Regions from separate parts of the Streptantibioticus cattleyicolor NRRL 8057 genome, predicted to be linked through region 2. Evidence: riboswitches for the same ligand, from Rfam matches in the RefSeq annotation. Region 2 holds a riboswitch; the other holds the start of a gene.
What was found. A riboswitch is a leader RNA that binds a small molecule or an ion and turns the genes downstream of it on or off. The one in region 2 is predicted to bind S-adenosylmethionine.
Positions count from the first base shown of each region.

Region 1: it holds a riboswitch for S-adenosylmethionine, as region 2 does, so the genes downstream of both, SCATT_RS05890 (aminotransferase class V-fold PLP-dependent enzyme) here and thrC (threonine synthase) in region 2, are expected to answer to the same signal.

Region 1 covers NC_017586.1:1,384,628-1,394,199, forward strand. Annotated here, with positions in the region: gene SCATT_RS05880 (rhomboid family intramembrane serine protease) at 1-675, shown strand, start outside; gene SCATT_RS05885 (Lrp/AsnC family transcriptional regulator) at 672-953, shown strand; gene SCATT_RS05890 (aminotransferase class V-fold PLP-dependent enzyme) at 974-2,335, opposite strand; SAM riboswitch class IV at 2,597-2,713, opposite strand; gene trpD (anthranilate phosphoribosyltransferase) at 2,798-3,862, opposite strand; gene qcrB (cytochrome bc1 complex cytochrome b subunit) at 3,992-5,629, opposite strand; gene qcrA (cytochrome bc1 complex Rieske iron-sulfur subunit) at 5,626-6,696, opposite strand; gene qcrC (cytochrome bc1 complex diheme cytochrome c subunit) at 6,693-7,499, opposite strand; gene ctaE (aa3-type cytochrome oxidase subunit III) at 7,570-8,190, opposite strand; gene SCATT_RS05920 (hypothetical protein) at 8,464-8,892, shown strand; gene SCATT_RS05925 (L,D-transpeptidase) at 8,912-9,572, opposite strand, start outside.
Region 2 covers NC_017586.1:2,579,819-2,589,390, reverse strand. Annotated here, with positions in the region: gene SCATT_RS11440 (glucosyl-3-phosphoglycerate synthase) at 3-971, opposite strand; SAM riboswitch class I at 1,185-1,347, shown strand; gene thrC (threonine synthase) at 1,364-2,644, shown strand; gene SCATT_RS11430 (MoaD/ThiS family protein) at 2,641-2,919, shown strand; gene SCATT_RS11425 (cold-shock protein) at 3,577-3,780, shown strand; gene groL (chaperonin GroEL) at 4,111-5,745, shown strand; gene murQ (N-acetylmuramic acid 6-phosphate etherase) at 5,831-6,796, opposite strand; gene SCATT_RS11410 (MurR/RpiR family transcriptional regulator) at 6,832-7,752, opposite strand; gene SCATT_RS11405 (hypothetical protein) at 7,812-8,144, shown strand; gene SCATT_RS38545 (hypothetical protein) at 8,757-8,912, shown strand; partial or broken gene SCATT_RS40730 (helix-turn-helix domain-containing protein) at 9,321-9,458, shown strand; gene SCATT_RS11400 (DNA-binding protein) at 9,468-9,572, shown strand, end outside.

The sequences.
Region 1 (9,572 bases), 1.2 Mb from region 2:
TCCGGGCTGGGCGGTACGGACGGCGGCGGCGGACCGGCGCTCTGCGCCCAGGTGCGCTACTTCGACCACTGGGGGGTGATCCCCACCGAGCTGTGGCACGGCCCGCTGGCCCCCGGCGCGCTGGGCCTGCCCTACGGCTGCCACAGCCCGCACTACGCGGACAAGGCGCCCTTCGTCTCGGTGCTCACCGCGCTCTTCCTGCACGGCAACTGGCTGCACCTGCTGGGCAACATGCTCTTCCTGTTCGTCTTCGGCGCCGGGGTCGAGCGGCGCATGGGGCCGCTGCGGTTCGCGCTGTTCTACCTGGCCGCCGGGTACGCGGCCACCTACGGCTACGCGGTGGCGCACGCGGACTCCACGCAGACGCTGGTCGGCGCCTCCGGGGCGATCGCCGGGGTGCTCGGCGGCTACCTGTTCCTCTTCCCCCGGGCCCGGGTCACCAGCCTGCTGCCGTTCCTGCTCTTCCTGCCGCTGCGGTTCCCCGCCTGGCTGGCGCTGGGCTTCTGGTTCGTCCTCCAGTGGCTCGCCGCCCGGGCCGACACCCCCGGACCCGGCGTCGCCTATCTGGCCCACGTGATCGGGTTCGGCTTCGGGTTCCTGTGCGCCGGGGCGTGCTTCCGGGAGCGGTCTAAGCTGACCCCGCAAGCCGCGACCCGAGGAGAGGGCCAACCGTGATCACCGCGATCGTGCTCATCAAGACCAGCGTGGACCGGATCCCGGAGATCGCCGAGTCGATCGCCGCGCTCGACGGGGTCAGCGAGGTGTACTCGGTCACCGGCACCTACGACCTCGTCGCCATGGTCCGGGTGGCCCGGCACGACGACCTCGCGGACGCCATCCCGGGCCGCATCAGCAAGATCCCCGGTGTCCAGGCCACCGACACCCACGTCGCCTTCCGCACGTACTCCCAGCACGACCTGGAGGCCGCCTTCTCCATCGGCCTGGACAGCTAGCTCCCGTCGGGGCCCGGGCGTCATCCGGCCGCGACGCAGCGGCCGTCCTCCGTGCGGTACTCCCACTTCGCCCCGTCCCGCACCAGCTCCGCCACCGCGCCCAGGAAGCGCTCCACGTGCTCGTCCGGGGTGCCGGCGCCGAAGCTGACGCGGACGGCGTTGAGCGGGCGTTCGCCGGGGACGGTGTCGGGGGCGCCGCACTCGGCGGGCTCGTCGGGGGCGCCGCCGAGCAGGGTGCGCACCAGGGGGTGGGCGCAGAAGAGCCCGTCGCGCACCCCGATGCCGTACTCCGCGGAGAGCGCGGCGGCCAGGTGGGAGCTGTTCCACCCCTCGACGACGAAGGAGATCACGCCCACCCGGGCGCTGCCGGGGCCGAACAGCGAGAGCACCGTGACCCCCTCGACGGCGGCCAGCCCGGTCAGCACCCGGTCGACCAGTTGCTGTTCCCGGGCGACCAGGGCGTCGAAACCGGCCTCGGTGAGCGCGCGGCAGGCGGAGGCGATGGCGTAGGCGCCGATGACGTTGGGCGAGCCGGCCTCGTGGCGGGCGGCGTCGGTGTGCCACTCCACGTCGATGCCGCCGTCCGCGCGCCGGGCCACGGTACGGCTGGCGCCGCCGCCGGCCAGGTACGGTTCGGCCGCGGACAGCCAGTCCGGGCGGCCGGCCAGCACTCCGGAGCCGAACGGCGCGTAGAGCTTGTGGCCGGAGAAGGCCACGTAGTCGACGTCGAGGGCGGTGATGTCGACCGGGTGGTGCGGGGCGAGCTGGGCGGCGTCGAGCACGATCCGGGCGCCGTGCGCGTGCGCGGCGGCGGCCAGTTGGCGTACCGGCCACAGCTCGCCGGTGACGTTGGAGGCGCCGGTGACGCAGACCAGCGCGTCGCCGTGCGGGTCCCGGGCGGCCAGCGCGCGCTCAAGGGTGGCCACCGCCTCACCGGGTGAGCCGGGGGCGGCCAGGTAGGTGACGTCGTGGCCGCGCCACGGCAGCAGCGAGGCGTGGTGCTCGGTGACGAAGACGAACACCTGGGTGGTGACCGGGACGACGGCGGCCAGCAGGTTGAGCGAGTCGGTGGTGGACCGGGTGAAGACCACCTGGTCGTCGGGGCGGCAGCCGAGGAACTCCGCCACGGTGCGCCGGCTCTGCTCGAACAGGTCGGTGGAGAGCTGCGAGAGGTATCCGGCGCCCCGGTGCACGCTGCCGTAGTACGGGGCGTACCCGGCCACGTCGTCCCACACCCGCTGCAACGCCGGGGCGCTGGCGGCGTAGTCCAGCGCCGCGTAGGTCACCTCCCCGCCGGTGACCAACGGCACCCGGACGTCACGTCCGAGGACCGGCAGCGGCTGACAGGCTTCCCGAGTCACTGCGACATCGAGGACGGACATGGCGAACTCCCGGAAAAAGCAGGCGACATCACGGCGCGGCCGGTACAAGGGCGGCGCCCGGACACGCGGGTACGCCGACGCGGCGGCCGGACGGTACGTCCGTTCCGGCCCGGTGGGCACCACGCGGTGAAGGGAAAATGGGAAACGGCGGAAAACGGGCCGTCGACCCGGAAGGGCTGACCGGCCCTATCGCATTCGCTTGCTCAAGAAATACTCCCGCGACAACCAGGACCCCTGGCCGTCACCGTGTTCTACGGGAGGGGTCCGCGCTTGCCATAAGCCTCGCTGCTTACGGCCTGGTCATCACCCGGGGCACCCCGCCACGGACGGAGGGTTGCCGGACAGCGAGCCGGGGCCTTCGCGCTGTCACTCGTGACCTGTCGACGAGTATGCCATGTGATCGCCGAACGGCAAGGGCGGTGTCCGCAGTTCGGACACCGCCCCGCGTACCCGGCGGCCGGCTCAGGCGTTGGTGGCCGCCACCCAGCGCTCCAGCACCCGCAGCGCGGCGCCGGAGTCGACGGAGCGCGCGGCACGCGGCAGCTGGGCGGCGATCTGCTCGGCCAGCGGGGCGCCGGTCGGCTCCAACGCCACCAGCGCGGCGGCCGAGTTGAGCAGGACGGCGTCGCGGACCGGACCGCGTTCCCCGGCCAGCACGCGGCGGGCCACCTCGGCGTTGTGCGCCGCGTCGCCGCCCCGCAGCGCCTCCACCCCGACCAGCTCGATGCCGACGTCCCGGGGGTCGAAGGAGACCTGGTCCACCTTGCCGTCGCGGACCACCCACACCTGCGAGGTGGCGGTGGTGGTCAGCTCGTCCAGGCCGTCGTCGCCGCGGAAGACCAGGGCGGAGGAGCCCCGGTCGGCCAGCACCCCGGCCACGATCGGCGCCATCCGCGGGTCGGCCACCCCGGTGGCCTGGGCCCGTACCCGGGCCGGGTTGGTGAGCGGGCCGAGGAAGTTGAAGACCGTCCGGATGCCCAACTCGGCCCGAGCGCTGGCGACATGGCGCAGCGCCGGGTGGAACCGCACCGCGAAGCAGAAGGTGATCCCGGCCTCGGCCGCCACCTCGACGACCCGGCGCGGCGACAGTTCGAGGTTGACCCCGAGCCGTCCGAGCACGTCGGAGGCGCCGCTGGCCGAGGAGGCCGCCCGGCTGCCGTGCTTGACCACCTTGGCCCCGGTGCCGGCCACCACGATCGACGACATGGTGGAGATGTTGACCGTCCTGGCGCCGTCGCCGCCGGTGCCGACGATGTCCACCGAGGGGCCCGGCACCTCGATGAGGTTGGCGTGCTCGTACATGGCGCGGACCATGCCGGAGACCTCCTCGACGGTCTCCCCCTTGGCCCGCAGCGCCACCATGAACCCGGCGATCTGCGCGTCGGTCGCCGCGCCGCTCATGATCCGGTCCATCGCCCAGGCGGTGTCGTCCCCGGACAGGTCGCGCCCGGCCAGCAGGGCGCCCAGGACGCCCGGCCAGGTGGGGGCCGCCCCGCGGTCGCCTCCGACGGGGGTCAGCGCGTTCATGGGCCGCTCCTGGGTCTGCTACCGACTACTGGGGCACAGCGTATAGCGGCCCGGGCACGGCCGAGGGCCCCGTCCGGACTGTGGTGTCCGGGCCGGGGCCCTCGGTGTGGCGACGGTGTGGTTACGGGATCAGTGGTGGCCGTGGCCGCTCGTGATCTCCGCGTGTTCCTCCGCGGTGGGCTTGGGGATCTGGCCCTGCTCGCCGTAGTAGCCCTGGGAGAGCTTGGCGCGCAGCTTGGTCATGGCCCCGGCCTTGCGCTCGACGCCGTTCTCGTCGACCTCCGGGCCCACCTCGATCGGCTCGTACTGCTGGTGCGAGGTCAGGGTGTACATCGCGCCCTGGTCCAGCGGCTCGTGCACCTCGATGAACTCGCCGTGCGGCAGCCGCTTGATCACGCCGGTCTCGCGGCCGTGCAGCACCTTGTCGCGGTCCCGGCGCTGCAGGCCCAGGCAGAACCGCTTGGTGACGACGAAGGTGAGCACCGGGATCACGAAGAACCCGATCCGCACGAACCAGGTGATCGCGTTGATCGACAGGTGGAAGTGGGTGGCCGCGATGTCGTTGCCACCGCCGAGCAGCAGCACCATGTACCAGGCGACCCACGCCGCGCCGAAGGCGGTGCGCACCGGACGGTTGCGCGGCCGGTCCGCGAGGTGGTGCTCACGCTTGTCACCGGTGACCCACGCCTCGACGAACGGGTAGAAGGCGATCGCCATCAGCACCAGGCCGAAGAGGAGCAGCGGGATGAAGACACCCAGCTGGAGCGTGTGACCCCAGAAGTTGATCTCCCAGCTCGGCATGGCCCGGATGAGACCTTCGGCCATACCCATGTACCAGTCCGGCTGCGCACCGGTGGACACCTGGTCCGGACGGTACGGGCCGTACTCCCAGATCGGGTTGATCGAGGCGATCGCGGCGAGCGCGGCGATGACACCGAAGACCAGGAAGAAGAAGCCGCCGGCCTTGGCCATGTACACCGGCAGCAGCGGCATGCCGACGACGTTCTCGTTGGTCCGGCCGGGGCCGGGGAACTGGGTGTGCTTGTGGTAGAAGACCAGGATCAGGTGGGCCACCAGCAGGCCCGCCATGATGCCGGGCAGCAGCAGGATGTGGATCGTGTAGAAGCGCGCCACGAAGTCGTGCCCGGGGAACTCGCCCCCGTACAGGAACATCGACAGGTAGGTGCCGACGATCGGCACCGACAGGATCGCGCCCTCCATGAAGCGCACACCGGTACCCGACAGCAGGTCGTCCGGGAGCGAGTAGCCGGTGAAACCGGTGAACATGCCCAGGACGAACAGCAGGAAGCCGAAGAGCCAGTTGATCTCACGCGGCTTGCGGAAGGCGCCGGTGAAGAAGACGCGCATCATGTGCACGAACATCGAGGCGATGAAGACGATCGCCGACCAGTGGTGGATCTGCCGGATCAGCAGACCGCCGCGCACCTCGAAGCTGATGTGCATGGTGGAGGCGAAGGCGTCCGACATCCGGATGCCCTGCAACGGCGTGTACGGGCCGTTGTAGACCACCTCGGTCATGCTGGGGTGGAAGAACAGCGTCAGATACACACCCGTGAGGATGATGATCAGGAAGCTGTAGAGCGCGACCTCACCCAGCATGAAGGACCAGTGGTCCGGGAAGATCTTGCGCATGTTGGCCTTGGCGAGGCTGTAGATGCCCAGCCTGCCGTCGGCCCAGTCCGCGAGCCGCTCGCCGGCCGGGGCCTTGCCCCGCCGGGCGCCGGTCGCCTGGTGTGTGGTGCTCATCCGCGCTCCCAGAAGCTCGGGCCGACGGGCTCCGCGAAGTCACCGAGGGCTTCGAGGTAACCCTTGTCGTTGACGCTGATCCGAAGCTGCGGCAGGGCGTGACCGGCGGGTCCGAAGATGACCCGGCCGCCGTCGGAGAGGTCGAACGTCGACTGGTGGCAGGGGCAGAGCACGTGGTGCGTCTGCTGCTCGTACAGGCTGATCGGGCAACCGACGTGCGTGCAGATCTTGGAGAACGCCACGATGCCCTCGTGGCCCCAGTCGAGCTCGCGCTTGTCCTTGATGTCCTCCGGCTTGAGCCGGACGATCATCAGCGCCGCCTTGGCGATGACGTCCTGGAACTCCGGGTCGTCGTCGCTGAGGCCCTCCGGCTTGGCGAAGGTCAGCGAACCGATGGCGACGTCCTCGGGGCGCAGCGGCTGATTGGTGTTCTGGTTGATCAGCAGCATCCCCTTCTTCCACGCCGTGTGCCGGAGCTTGGTCTCCGGCAGCGGACCGAGGTCGCGGAGGAGGACCACGCCGGAGAGCGGCACCAGGGCCAGCGCGCCGAACATGGTGTTGCGGATCAGCTTGCGGCGGCCGAGCTGGCTCTCCTTGGCGCCCTGCGCGAAGTCGGCCATCACCTGCTGGCGGACCTCGGGGCTCGCCTCGATCGGGTGGCGCTCCTGCGGGACCTCGTGGTCCGACATCAGCGTCCGGGCCCAGTGCACGGCGCCGGCGCCGATGCAGAACAGCGCCACGCCGAGGGTCAGACCCAGGGCGAAGTTGAGCGCGCTGACGTGGCCGATCGGGAAGATGTAGACGATCTTGTGGATCGGCAGCGTCACGTACGAGGCGATGAAGCCGACCGTGGCCAGCATGGACAGCGTGAACAGGAACGCCACCACACGCTCGGACCGCCGGGCGGTGCGCTCGTCGATGTCCTGGCGACGCGGCTCGTGGGGCGGCAGGCCCGGGTCGGCGAACGGGTCGCCCACGGGCTGGACGGCGCCGTGGTGAGCGTCCGACCGCTCACCTGGCAGGTTTTCTTCTGACATGTCCTCGTTGGATCCGGGCTGGCTACTCATGACTTCCTGGCCTTCGTGGTCCGGGCGGCGACCCAGACGGCCACAGCGATCAGCGCACCGAGGCCGAAGATCCAGCCGAACAGACCCTCACTGACCGGGCCGAGGCCGCCGAGCTCCAGACCACCGGGGTTCTCGGACTTCTCGCTGTCGACCTTGTCGAGGTAGGCGACGATGTCCTTCTTGTCCTTCTGCGGCATCGTCGCGTCCGGGAACGCGGGCATGTTCTGCGGGCCGGTGAGCATGGCCTCGTAGATGTGCTTGGGGTCGACGCCTTCCAGGGTGGGGGCGAACTTGCCGTTGGAGAGCGCACCGCCCTTGCCGGAGGCGTTGTGGCACTGCGCGCAGTTGGTACGGAACAGGTCACCGCCGTTGGCGATGTCCGCGCCGTCCGGGCTGTACTGGTCCTTCGTCGGCGTGGCCGGACCCGGGCCCAGGGAGGCGATGTACGCGGCGAGCTGGTCGATCTCCGCCTGGTTGTAGATCGCCTTCTTGCGCGGCACCTGGGCGCCGGGCTGCTGGGCCGGCATGCGGCCGGTGCCGACCTGGAAGTCCACCGCGGCCGAACCGACGCCCACCAGGCTGGGGCCGGTGCTGGTGCCCTGCCCCGAGGTGCCGTGGCAGGTGGCGCAGCCGACGGTGTAGAGCTTCTTGCCCTGCTCGATGGCGAGGGACTGAGCGGAGTCGGCCTGCGCCTTCTCGGCCGGCGCGAACGCGGCGTACAGCCCCCCGGTGGCCGCGAGCGCGAAGAGTAGGACGACAAGCGCCGCCAGCGGATGGCGTCGTCGTGCGGAGAGCTTTTTCACGGATTACCCCGGTGTCAGGATCTTCTGCGTCGATGCTTCTGGTACAGGTCCGCCTGTCGCGGACCGATGACTACTTGATCAAGTAGATCGTGGCGAAGAGGCCGATCCAGACGACATCGACGAAGTGCCAGTAGTAGGACACGACGATGGCCGCCGTGGCCTGTTCGTGGGTGAACCTCTTGGCCGCGTACGTCCTGCCCAGGACGAACAGGAACGCGATCAGACCGCCCGTCACGTGCAACCCGTGGAAACCGGTGGTGAGGTAGAACACCGATCCCCAGGGGCTGGACTTCAGGGAGATTCCGTCGTCCCGGACCAGGTTGGTGTACTCGAAGACCTGACCGCCGATGAAGATCGCGCCCATGATGAACGTGATCGTGAACCAGCGACGGAGCTTCTTCACGTCACCGCGCTCCGCGGCGAAGACGCCGAGCTGGCAGGTGAGGGAGGAAAGCACCAGGATCGTGGTGTTCGCCGAGGAGAACGGCACGTCCAGGTGCTGGTTCTGACTGTGCCAGAAGGCCGTTCCGGTCACCGATCGCAGGGTGAAGTACATCGCGAAGAGGGCCGCGAAGAACATCAGCTCGGAACTGAGCCAGATGATGGTTCCGACGCTGACCAGGTTCGGCCGGTTGACCGACGGGTGCGCGTGCCCGGTTTCTACTGTCGTTGCTGTCGCCACGACCGACATTATGTCGGTCGCTTATCTCGCACTCACCCCGGGGGGTGCCGTTCGGAGTGTCAAGGGCTTCCGGGGTACCCGCGTGGCGTACCGCCGTCCTCACCCGAAGGGGGGATACGCGGCAGCCGCCGGCCGCCCATGCCCGCCCGGCAGCGCTCCTGACGGGTCGTCGGGCGCCGTTCCGGGGCGTGCCGCACCCTCCTCCGGCGGCCGGTGCCGGGGGTAGCATCACCGCCCAACGGTCTCCACCGCGCCGCGACCCTCAACGAGGAGGCTCCGCCCATGCAGCCGACCGCCACGGTGCTCGTCTACAGCGACGACGCGAACACCCGCGAGCAGGTACGCCTGGCGGTGGGACGCCGTCCGGCCCCCGACGTGCCGCCGGTCGAACTCCTGGAGTGCGCCACGCTTCCGGCGGTGCTCGCCGCGCTGGACGAGGGCGGCATCGACGCCTGCGTGCTGGACGGCGAGGCGGTCCCGGCCGGCGGGATGGGGGTGTGCCGGCAGATCAAGGACGAGATCTTCCAGTGCCCGCCGGTGGCGCTGCTCATCGGGCGCCCGCAGGACGCCTGGCTGGCCACCTGGAGCCGGGCCGACGCGGTGGTGACCCACCCGGTGGACCCGGTGGCGCTGGCCGGGGCGCTGGCCGGGCTGCTGCGCCGCCGCACCGGCGGCGGCCCCGCCGCCCGCCACTCCCCCGCCCGGGTCTGACCCCGGGCGGCGCCGCGGGTCAGGTACGGGGGGCGAGCCGGGCGGCGTCCCCGGGCTGCCGGGCGGTGCCGTCGTGGCCGCCGGGACGCCCCTTGGCGGCCAGCGCGCTGCCCCGGAGCCATTCGGACCAGGACAGGTTCCAGTCGCCGAAGCCGTTGCCGAACGGCTCCATCCCGCGCCCCTCGCTGCCCACCACCTCGACCACGTCGCCGGGGCGCACCTGGTCGTAGAACCAGTGGGCGTTGTCGGTGCTCATCCCGGTGCAGCCGTGGCTGACGTTGGCCGACCCCTGCGACCCGACCGACCAGGGCGCCGCGTGCACGTACTCGCCGCTCCAGGTCACCCGGGTGGCCCAGTGCACCGGCAGGTCGTAGGAGTCGTGGCTGCCGACGTCGATGCCGATGGTGCTGCTGCGCATCCGGACGAAGGGTTCCTTGCCGAGCACCACCTTGATGCCGTTGCGGGTGGCGAAGCCGGGCTTGCCGGTGGTCACCGGGACGGTACGCACCCGGTGGCCGTTGCGGGTGAGGGTGAGCTGGTGGGCGCCGGCGTCGGTGACGGCCACCACGCGGTCGCCGGTGCGCAGCGTCAGGGGCGCCGCGGGGCCGCCGTACAGGCCGCCCTCGACGCGGGTGCCCTGCAGGGTGCTGGTCACCTCGATACGGGCGTCGGCGGGCCAG
Region 2 (9,572 bases):
GCTCAGGCCGCCCTGCGCCGGAGGTATTCCGGCACCGTGATCATCGGCGGCCGTTCCTCCACGGGCACCTCGTGCACCCGTGGCTCGAAGCCGCCGTGCGGGGCGCGGTCGAACTGGGTCAGCACCGGACGCACCAGCGGTCCGCGGGCCAGCCGTACGTGGGCGGTGCGGTAGATGGTGGCCGCCATCCGGCCCAGCGCCGGCCCGTCCTGGTGGCGGTGGCGGCGGACGCCCACGTCCACCTGGGCCAGCGCGTCCAGCCCCACCAGTTCCAGGGCGTCCACCAGCATGCCCAGCTCCACCCCGTAGCCGACCGGGAACGGCAGCCGTTCCAGCAGCGACCGGCGGCCCGCGTACTCGCCGCCCAGCGGCTGGACGAACCCGGCCAGCCGCGGCCAGTGCAGGTTGAGCAGCGGCCGGGCGACCAGCTCGGTGACGCGTCCGCCGCCGTGCGCGACCACCGCCCCGCCGGTCTCCAGCGGACGGTCGTACATCGCCTTCACCAAAGCGATGCCGGGATCGGTCAGCAGCGGGCCGACGATCCCGTAGACGAAGCGCGCGTCGAAGTCGCGCAGGTCGGCGTCGACGAAGCAGACGATCTCCCCCCGGGTGACCAGCAGCGACCGCCACAGCACCTCGCCCTTGCCGGGCACCGCCGGGACCCTGGGCAGCACGTCGTCGCGGTGCACCACCCGGGCGCCGGCCGCGGCGGCCACCTCGGCGGTGGCGTCGGTGGAGCCGGAGTCCATCACCACCAACTCGTCGACCAGCGGCACCGCCTCGGTCATCAGCGCGCCGCGGATCTCCTCGACGATCGCGCCGACGGTGGCCTCCTCGTCGAGCGCGGGGAGCACCACGCTGACCGTCCCGGCCGGCCCGGCCGCCCGCTTCGCCGCGAGCAGCAGGTCGAGCGGCCGGTCGGCCGCGGTCCAGGACCGCTGTTCCAGCCAGCGCTCCACCTCTTCCAGCACCTGTGCGTCTCCCTGTGTCGCGTCCGCCGCGGACCGCGTGTCCGCGGCGAGTGGCCGAGGTCACAGCCATCTCGCGGTTCGGACGACTATCTCAACCGTCCTGGCCGTCGGATACAGTCTTGAACAACGCGGGCGACCACCGCATGCCGGGGTCGTCGCGCCAAAAAACGCACTGGTCCACGGCGGTTCGCCGTCCGGCCCGGCGCCATACAGAGCTCATCCAGAGGGACTGAGGGAACGGCCCGTTGACGTCCCGGCAACCCTCCCGCCGCTCTCGCCCGTCCGCCGCCTCCGCGGCGCGTACGACCAGCGAGGCCACGGTGGGGACGGTGCCAATTCCGGCCTGCGGCGAGAAGCGCCGTGGGGAAGATGAGGAGAGAGGGCCTCGCCACATGGCTGTTGAAACCGTCGCACCCGCCACCCGCTCGACCGACTTCGGCAACGCCGTAGCCTTGTCCTGCCGCGAGTGCGGCGAGCGCGTCCCGCTCGGACCGGTCTTCGCCTGCGCGGTCTGTTTCGGACCGCTGGAAGTGGCGTACGAGTTCCCCGCCGACCCCGAGGGGCTGCGGGCGCGCATCGAGGCCGGACCGCACAGCATCTGGCGCTACGCCCCGCTGCTGCCCGTCCCGGCCGACGTGGCCACCAAACCCAACCTGGACCCCGGCTTCACCAAGCTGGTCAAGGCCGACCGGCTCGCCCGCGAACTCGGCGTCACCGGCGGCCTGCACATCAAGGACGACTCCGGCAACCCCACCCACTCGTTCAAGGACCGGGTGGTCGCCATCGCCGTCGAGGCCGCCCGCAACTTCGGCCTCACCACGCTCTCCTGCTCCTCCACCGGCAACCTGGCCGGCGCCGTCGGGGCCGCCGCGGTGCGCGCGGGCTTCAAGTCCTGCGTCTTCATCCCGCACGACCTGGAGTCCGGCAAGGTCGTCATGGCCGCGGTCTACGGCGGCGACCTGGTCGGCATCGAGGGCACCTACGACGACGTCAACCGCTTCTGCAGCGAGCTGATCGGCGACCCGATCGGCGAGGGCTGGGGCTTCACCAACGTCAACCTGCGCCCCTACTACGGCGAGGGCTCCAAGACGCTGGCGTACGAGATCTGCGAGCAGCTCGGCTGGCGGCTGCCGGACAACATCGTCATCCCCATCGCCTCCGGCTCCCAGCTCACCAAGATCGACAAGGGGCTCCAGGAGCTGATCAAGCTGGGCCTGGTCGAGGAGAAGCCCTACCGGATCTACGGCGCCCAGGCCGCCGGGTGCAACCCGGTGGCCGCCGCCTTCAAGGCCGGCCACGACGTGGTGCGGCCGGTCAAGCCGGACACCATCGCCAAGTCGCTGGCCATCGGCAACCCGGCGGACGGCCCCTACGTGCTCGACATCGCCCGGCGCACCGGCGGCGCGGTCGAGGAGGTCGACGACGAGCAGGTGGTCGACGCCATCAAGCTGCTCGCCCGCACCGAGGGCATCTTCGCCGAGACCGCCGGCGGCGTGACCATCGGCGTGCTCAAGAAGCTGATCGAGACCGGTCAGCTCGACCCGGCCGCCGAGACCGTCGCCATCAACACCGGCGACGGACTGAAGACCCTGGACGCGGTGGCCCCCACCACCGGTCCCACCGCGATCATCCGCCCCACCCTTGACTCGTTCCGAGAGGCTGGCCTCGCATGAGTGTGAATGTCCGCATCCCGACCATTCTCCGTACCTACACCGGCGGGCAGGCCGAGGTGACGGCCGAGGGCGGCACGCTCTCCGAGGTGATCGCCTCCCTGGAGCGCAACCACCCGGGGATCGCCGCCCGGGTCCTGGACGACGAGGGCAAGCTGCGCCGCTTCGTCAACGTCTACGTCAACGACGACGACGTCCGGTTCGCCGAGGGGCTGGCCACCGCCACCCCGGACGGCGCCGGCGTGTCGATCATCCCGGCGGTGGCCGGCGGCTGCTGACCACCCCGCTCTCCCCGGTTCCCGGCCGTGCACCGGCCACGGATCGGGGCCGGACGGCGAATAATTCCGGCCACTTGCGAATGCCCCGTTTGCCATTGCGGCAGGCGGGGCATGCGCATGCTCCCGGGCGCGGTAGAGTAACCGTCGAAGCGGTGGTAGATCGTTCAAGTGCATCGCTCCGGGGTGTCCAAACCCTGTTTCCGGTCATTCCCGGTGTTCCGCCGCGGAGGGCCGGGCGCCAGCGCAGTCAGCACCGCCGCACCACAAGAGCTACGCCTCCGAGTACGCCCGCAGTTGCTGGGCCGGATCGTGTCGCACGCCCTCCGTGGGGTACCGGCCGCCGGTCCGTGAAGAACACGACAAGTTGTGCTCGAAATCTGGGCGCCAATTGTCGTGTTGGTCGGCTATGCCCGGTCCGAGTTGCCCTGAATTCTTTATGTATTCCCGTAAAAGGGCGATCGGCTGTGTGCAGAATTCTCGTCCAATTGACCTGTTGCGCAGGGCGTCCGTGCAGATACATTCAGCCGCGGTCGACGCGTTCCGGCGCACGCCTCCTGGGTTTCCCCTGCCGCACGGCGGGCGGTTCCCGGGGGTGAGGTCTGACCCGGGTCCGCGAAGTGCGGTCCTGTGCAAGGGCCAGTAATAGGGGAGTTAGGGATGGCTCAGGGCACCGTCAAGTGGTTCAACGCGGAGAAGGGGTACGGCTTCATCGCGGTCGACGGTGGTGCGGACGTCTTCGTGCACTACAGCGCGATCCAGATGGACGGCTACCGCACCCTCGAGGAAGGCCAGCGGGTCGAGTTCGAGATCTCGCAGGGCCAGAAGGGGCCGCAGGCCGACATGGTCCGCGTCTCCGCCTAAGCGGCTGAGCCTCACGGCACCGGCCAGGCCGCGGCGGCACCGGCGGACCACCACACCGACGTAGCGAGGCGAAGGGTCCGCGCCCCACACCGGGGCGCGGACCCTTCGCCGTTCGCTTGCACTCGACTGGTCGGAGTGCTAATCATTGGCGTTAGCACTCTGACGTTGAGAGTGACAGAAGGACCGGGTCGGTGAGGTCCGTACGGCCGTCGGGAAGGAACCGGCGGACGGGCGGATCGTCCGTCGCGGGCGCCAGCGCGGTCCGGAGCAATCCGCCCCCGGGCACCACGGTGCACGGGGTACCCCCGACGTCCGGGAGGACCACTTCACATGGCCAAGATCATCGCGTTCGACGAGGAGGCGCGGCGCGGCCTTGAGCGCGGTATGAACCAGCTCGCCGACGCCGTAAAGGTGACCCTCGGCCCCAAGGGCCGCAACGTCGTCCTTGAGAAGAAGTGGGGCGCCCCCACGATCACCAACGATGGTGTCTCCATCGCCAAGGAGATCGAGCTCGAAGACCCCTACGAGAAGATCGGCGCCGAGCTGGTCAAGGAGGTCGCGAAGAAGACGGACGACGTCGCCGGTGACGGCACGACGACCGCGACCGTCCTGGCCCAGGCGCTGGTCCGCGAGGGTCTGCGCAACGTCGCCGCCGGCGCCAACCCGATGGCCCTCAAGCGTGGCATCGAGAAGGCCGTCGAGGCCGTCTCCGCCCAGCTGCTGGAGCAGGCCAAGGACGTGGAGACCAAGGAGCAGATCGCCTCCACCGCCTCCATCTCCGCCGCCGACACCCAGATCGGCGAGCTGATCGCCGAGGCCATGGACAAGGTCGGCAAGGAAGGCGTCATCACCGTCGAGGAGTCCAACACCTTCGGCCTGGAGCTCGAGCTCACCGAGGGTATGCGCTTCGACAAGGGCTACATCTCGGCGTACTTCGCCACCGACATGGAGCGGATGGAGGCCGTCCTCGAGGACCCCTACATCCTGATCGTCAACTCCAAGGTCTCCGCGGTGAAGGACCTCCTCCCGCTGCTGGAGAAGGTCATGCAGTCGGGCAAGCCGCTGCTGATCATCGCTGAGGACGTCGAGGGCGAGGCCCTGTCCACCCTGGTGGTCAACAAGATCCGCGGCACCTTCAAGTCCGTCGCCGTCAAGGCCCCGGGGTTCGGCGACCGCCGCAAGGCCATGCTCGGCGACATCGCCATCCTCACCGGTGGCACGGTCATCTCCGAGGAGGTCGGCCTCAAGCTGGAGAACGCCGGCCTGGACCTGCTCGGCCGCGCCCGCAAGGTCGTCATCACCAAGGACGAGACCACCATCGTCGACGGTGCCGGTGACAGCGACCAGGTCGCCGGCCGGGTCAACCAGATCCGCGCCGAGATCGAGCAGTCGGACTCCGACTACGACCGCGAGAAGCTCCAGGAGCGCCTCGCCAAGCTGGCCGGCGGCGTGGCCGTCATCAAGGCCGGTGCCGCCACCGAGGTGGAGCTCAAGGAGCGCAAGCACCGCATCGAGGACGCGGTGCGCAACGCCAAGGCCGCCGTCGAGGAGGGCATCGTCGCCGGTGGTGGCGTGGCCCTGCTCCAGGCGTCCAGCGTCTTCGAGAAGCTGGAGCTGGAGCTGGCCGGCGACGAGGCCACCGGTGCCGCGATCGTGAAGACCGCGCTGGAGGCCCCGCTCAAGCAGATCGCCGTCAACGCCGGCCTCGAGGGCGGCGTCGTCGCGGAGAAGGTGCGCAACCTGCCCACCGGCCACGGCCTCAACGCCGCCACCGGTGAGTACGTCGACCTGGTCGGCGAGGGCATCATCGACCCGGCCAAGGTGACCCGCTCGGCGCTGCAGAACGCCGCGTCCATCGCGGGCCTGTTCCTGACCACCGAGGCCGTCGTGGCCGACAAGCCGGAGAAGGCCGCCGCCGGTGCGGACGCCGCTGCCGCCGGCATGGGCGGTGGCATGGACTTCTGATCCGTCCCGGATCGAAGCCCTTCCGGTTCTGCCCGGACCGGTACCGAGGGCGGCACCCCGCAGGGGGTGCCGCCCTCGGGCGTTCTCACGCCCCGGGGTGCCGGCCGGGGGTGTCCTCGGCCGGGGCGGCCAGGAGCGCGTCCCGCAGCCGTCCGCCGGAGGCGGCCAGCAGGTGCCGGGCCTCCTGCGCCTGGACGCCGCCGAGGAGGACCAGGATGGCGTCCTTCACCTCGCCGCCGGTGGCCGTCAGCGCCGCCTCGATCTCCTCGTCCGGCGCGCCGGTGGCCAGCGCGACGATCCGCCGGGAGCGGGCGCGCAGCTTGTCGTTGGAGGCGCGCACGTCCACCATCAGGTTCCCGTAGGTCTTGCCCAGCCGGATCATGGTGATGGTCGAGACCATGTTGAGCACCAGTTTCTGCGCGGTGCCCGCCTTCAGCCGGGTGGAGCCGGTCAGCAGCTCGGGGCCGGTCACCACCTCGATGGCGTGCCGTGCGGCGGCGGCCAGCGGGGAGCCGGTGTTGCAGACCACCGCGACCGTCAACGCGCCGCGCCGCCCGGCGTGTTCGACCGCGCCGACCGCGTACGGGGTGCGGCCGGAGGCCGAGACGCCGACCACGCAGTCGGCCTCCCCGACCCCGATCGCGTCCAGGTCCTCGGCGGCCAGCCGCGCGCTGTCCTCGGCGCCCTCGACCGCCTCCGTCATGGCCCCCGGGCCGCCCGCGATCACCCCGACGACCTGCCCGGGGCAGGTGTTGAACGTCGGCGGGCACTCGCTGGCGTCCAGCACCCCGAGCCGTCCGGCGGTGCCCGCCCCCGCGTACACCAGCCGCCCGCCGGCCGCCATCCGCTCCGCGATGCCGTCGATCGCCTCGGCGATCCGCGGCAGTTGACCGGCGACCGCCGCCGGAACGGTGGCGTCCTCGGCGTTCATCAACCGCGCGAGCTCGACGGTGGGCAGCCGGTCGATCTCGGCCAGCTCGGGCCGGAACGCCTCCGTGGTGAGGCTCTCCAGCTGGCGGCGCAGCTGCTGGTAACGGGTGTCGGTGGGCATGCGGCCAGGCTTCCTCGGCGGTGGTGGTGGCGGGGTCAGGGGCGGGCGCCGCGCGCGGTGTGCCGGTGCGCGAGCGCCTCGTACGACGCGGAGAGCGCGGGCGCGGCCCGCTCGTAGGTACGCTGCGCGATCCCGATGAACAGGCAGTCCACCACGAGCAGTTGACTCGTCCGGCTGGCCATCGCGGCCGGCCGCAGCTCGCTCTCCCGGGATCTGGACGTGGTCAGCACGTGGTCGGCGTACCGCGCCACGGCGCCGTCCGGACGGCCGGTGATCGCCACCGTGGTGGCGCCGTGGTCGAAGGCGACGCGCAGCGGTTCTATGACGTCGACGGTGTTCCCGGAGTGGGTGATCGCCAGGGCGACGTCGCCCTGGCGCAGTTGCACGGCGTTGGTGACCGCCAGATGCGGATCGTTGTGGGCGTGCGCGATCACCCCGATCCGCAGCAGCTTCTGCGCCAGGTCCTGGCCGACCAGGGCGGAGGCGCCTATCCCGTAGACGTCCACCCGGCGGGCCGCGGCGAGCGCGGCGACCGCCGCCTCCAGCTGGCCGACGTCGAGCCCGGCCGCGGTGTCGGCCAGCGTCTCCTGCTCGTCCCGGGCGAGCTTGGCGACCACGTCGGCCAGCGGGTCGTCCACCGCGATGTCCGCCGTCACCGCGGGCGGCGCCCCGGCCGCCTGCCGTGCGGCGAACGCGGCCAGGGCGAGCCGCAGATCCCGGTAGCCGGGGTAGCCGAGGATCCGCGCGGTGCGCACCACGGTCGCCTCGCTGGTGCCGGTGCGCTGCGCCAGCGCGGTCACCGTCAGCTGCGCGCACCCCGCCGGATCCCGCGCCACCGCCTCGGCGACCCGCTGCATGGAACGGGTCATGGTGGGGGCGAGGTTACGGACCTTGGCCGCCAGCGGGCGGCCGTCGGTCCCGGAAGCCCCGGAAGTTACCTTCGCGTTCCGCGTCACAACTGAAAAGTAGTTTCACCGCTACGGAGCGTCAAGGGCGCGCGCGGCAGAATGGGACCATGGACCTCGAACCCGCCCTGCACGCCGCCCGGGCCCACGTCCTCGCCGACCTGGCCGCCCACGGCATCGCCGACGCCGCCGCCGTCTCCCTGGTCGAGGACGCCGTCGCCCACCGGCGCTGGTGGGCCGAGCAGTGGCCGCAGGGCGTCGCCTTCGTCTGCGGGCTGGTGGCGCAGGACGTCCAGGAAGCGCTGCTCGAACAGCACGGCACCCGGTGGCCGTGCTGTTCCTCGTGCCACGAACTCCTCTCCGTGGAGCCGGAGTTGGGGGAGGATCCGCGTTGGGTCTGCGAGAACCACGGCGTGGCGGCGGCGGTGGGTGCGCTCCACTGACGGTTCGCTCGCGCTGGCGGTCAGCCATTACCTCCTCGGGGTGCGCCCGATTCCGCTTCGCCGTGGCTGGCGTCACGGACTTTTTCCCGCCCGCCCACCCGTGGCTGTACTCGTACAGTGCGGGATGCGCTCTGTCTGCCTGGGGTCCGGGGGCCCTCCGGGGTGTCTCCTCGCTCCCCGTTTCGTTGTCGGCTTTCCGCCGGTGCGTTGGGTCGCTGCGGGGACACCCCTGCGCGCCCCCGTTCTGTTGCGTTCCGCGCTGCGGGACGGGGGTGGGTGAGAGGGGAGATCGGGGTGATCGGTGTTCAAACGGTGTTGTGGTCGGGGGGGCAGCTCCTGCACTGTGAAGTCGCGGAGGGCCGTGATCAGTTGACCGGCTCGGATCCAGTGGATGCGGGGGTCGGTGAATGCCACGCCTGCCACATCGACGAAGGCAGGGTCGGGAAAGCCGGGGCGGTAGAGCGCGCCCCGCACGCCAACGGGTTCGCAGGAGCGGACGCGGAGTGTCACGTGCCTTTGTCGCAGGTGAGGGCAGGCGCGTACCGATCGTGGAGCGCAGGGCGCGCATACCGGAGGATGCGTCGTGGTGAGCCCGAAGCGATCGTGGGCCGAGTGGGCCGCCAGGTCTTCGCCGAGCAGCCAGAGCACGCCGTCCTGGTTGCGGTCGGAGGGCTCGGCACACACCTGGCACAGCAATTCCTCCATGGCGCGCCGCTGCCGCAAGGCATGTACCGCGCCAAGTCGCGGCTTCCCCTTGCCCGGCAGTGAGGGAACGCGCGTCCACAACACTCCGGATGTGTCGCGGTCGTACGGCCGCTCGTCCGCGTAGGCGAGGCGCCTGCCCTTGGCGATGACGCGGGTGGGCGGGGGTTGCTCCGCGCTCCATCGGGTGATGTACGGCACGATGCCTGGTTGCGGAAGCGTCCCGGTCGGCGATTGCCGTTGCCGGGAAGTCATCGGTTCGGTGGCGGCGGTGTTCATCGCCGGTACGGCCTCCCTCACTCGTGGCAGTGCTCTTCGCGAGGACTGAAGCGGGATGCGGGTGACCTGGGCCACACTTGATGCGAGTGATGGGTGTTCGTATGCGCGCGGCGCATAGGGGTGCGAGTCGCCGTGGACGTTGACCTACCGTCCGGAGAGCGGGACGAATGAACTGGTCGAAGCGAGCGATCCTCGATGCGTCGGGTGCGGGGGGATTACGGGCGGGTGATCCGGTTGGCTCGTGTTGAGCGGCGGATCAGTCAAGCGCAGTTGGGCGGGGCCTGCGGGCTCACGCAGTCGGCTGTTTCGAGACTCGAATCGCGGGGGCGAGGCCCGTACACCATGGAGATCCTGGCGAGAGCCGCCGCTTACCTGGGCATTCCACCCGGCTTGGTCGGCCTCGCCGACACGGCAGCGGGGAAGGACGGAAGCGATCCGGTGGAACGT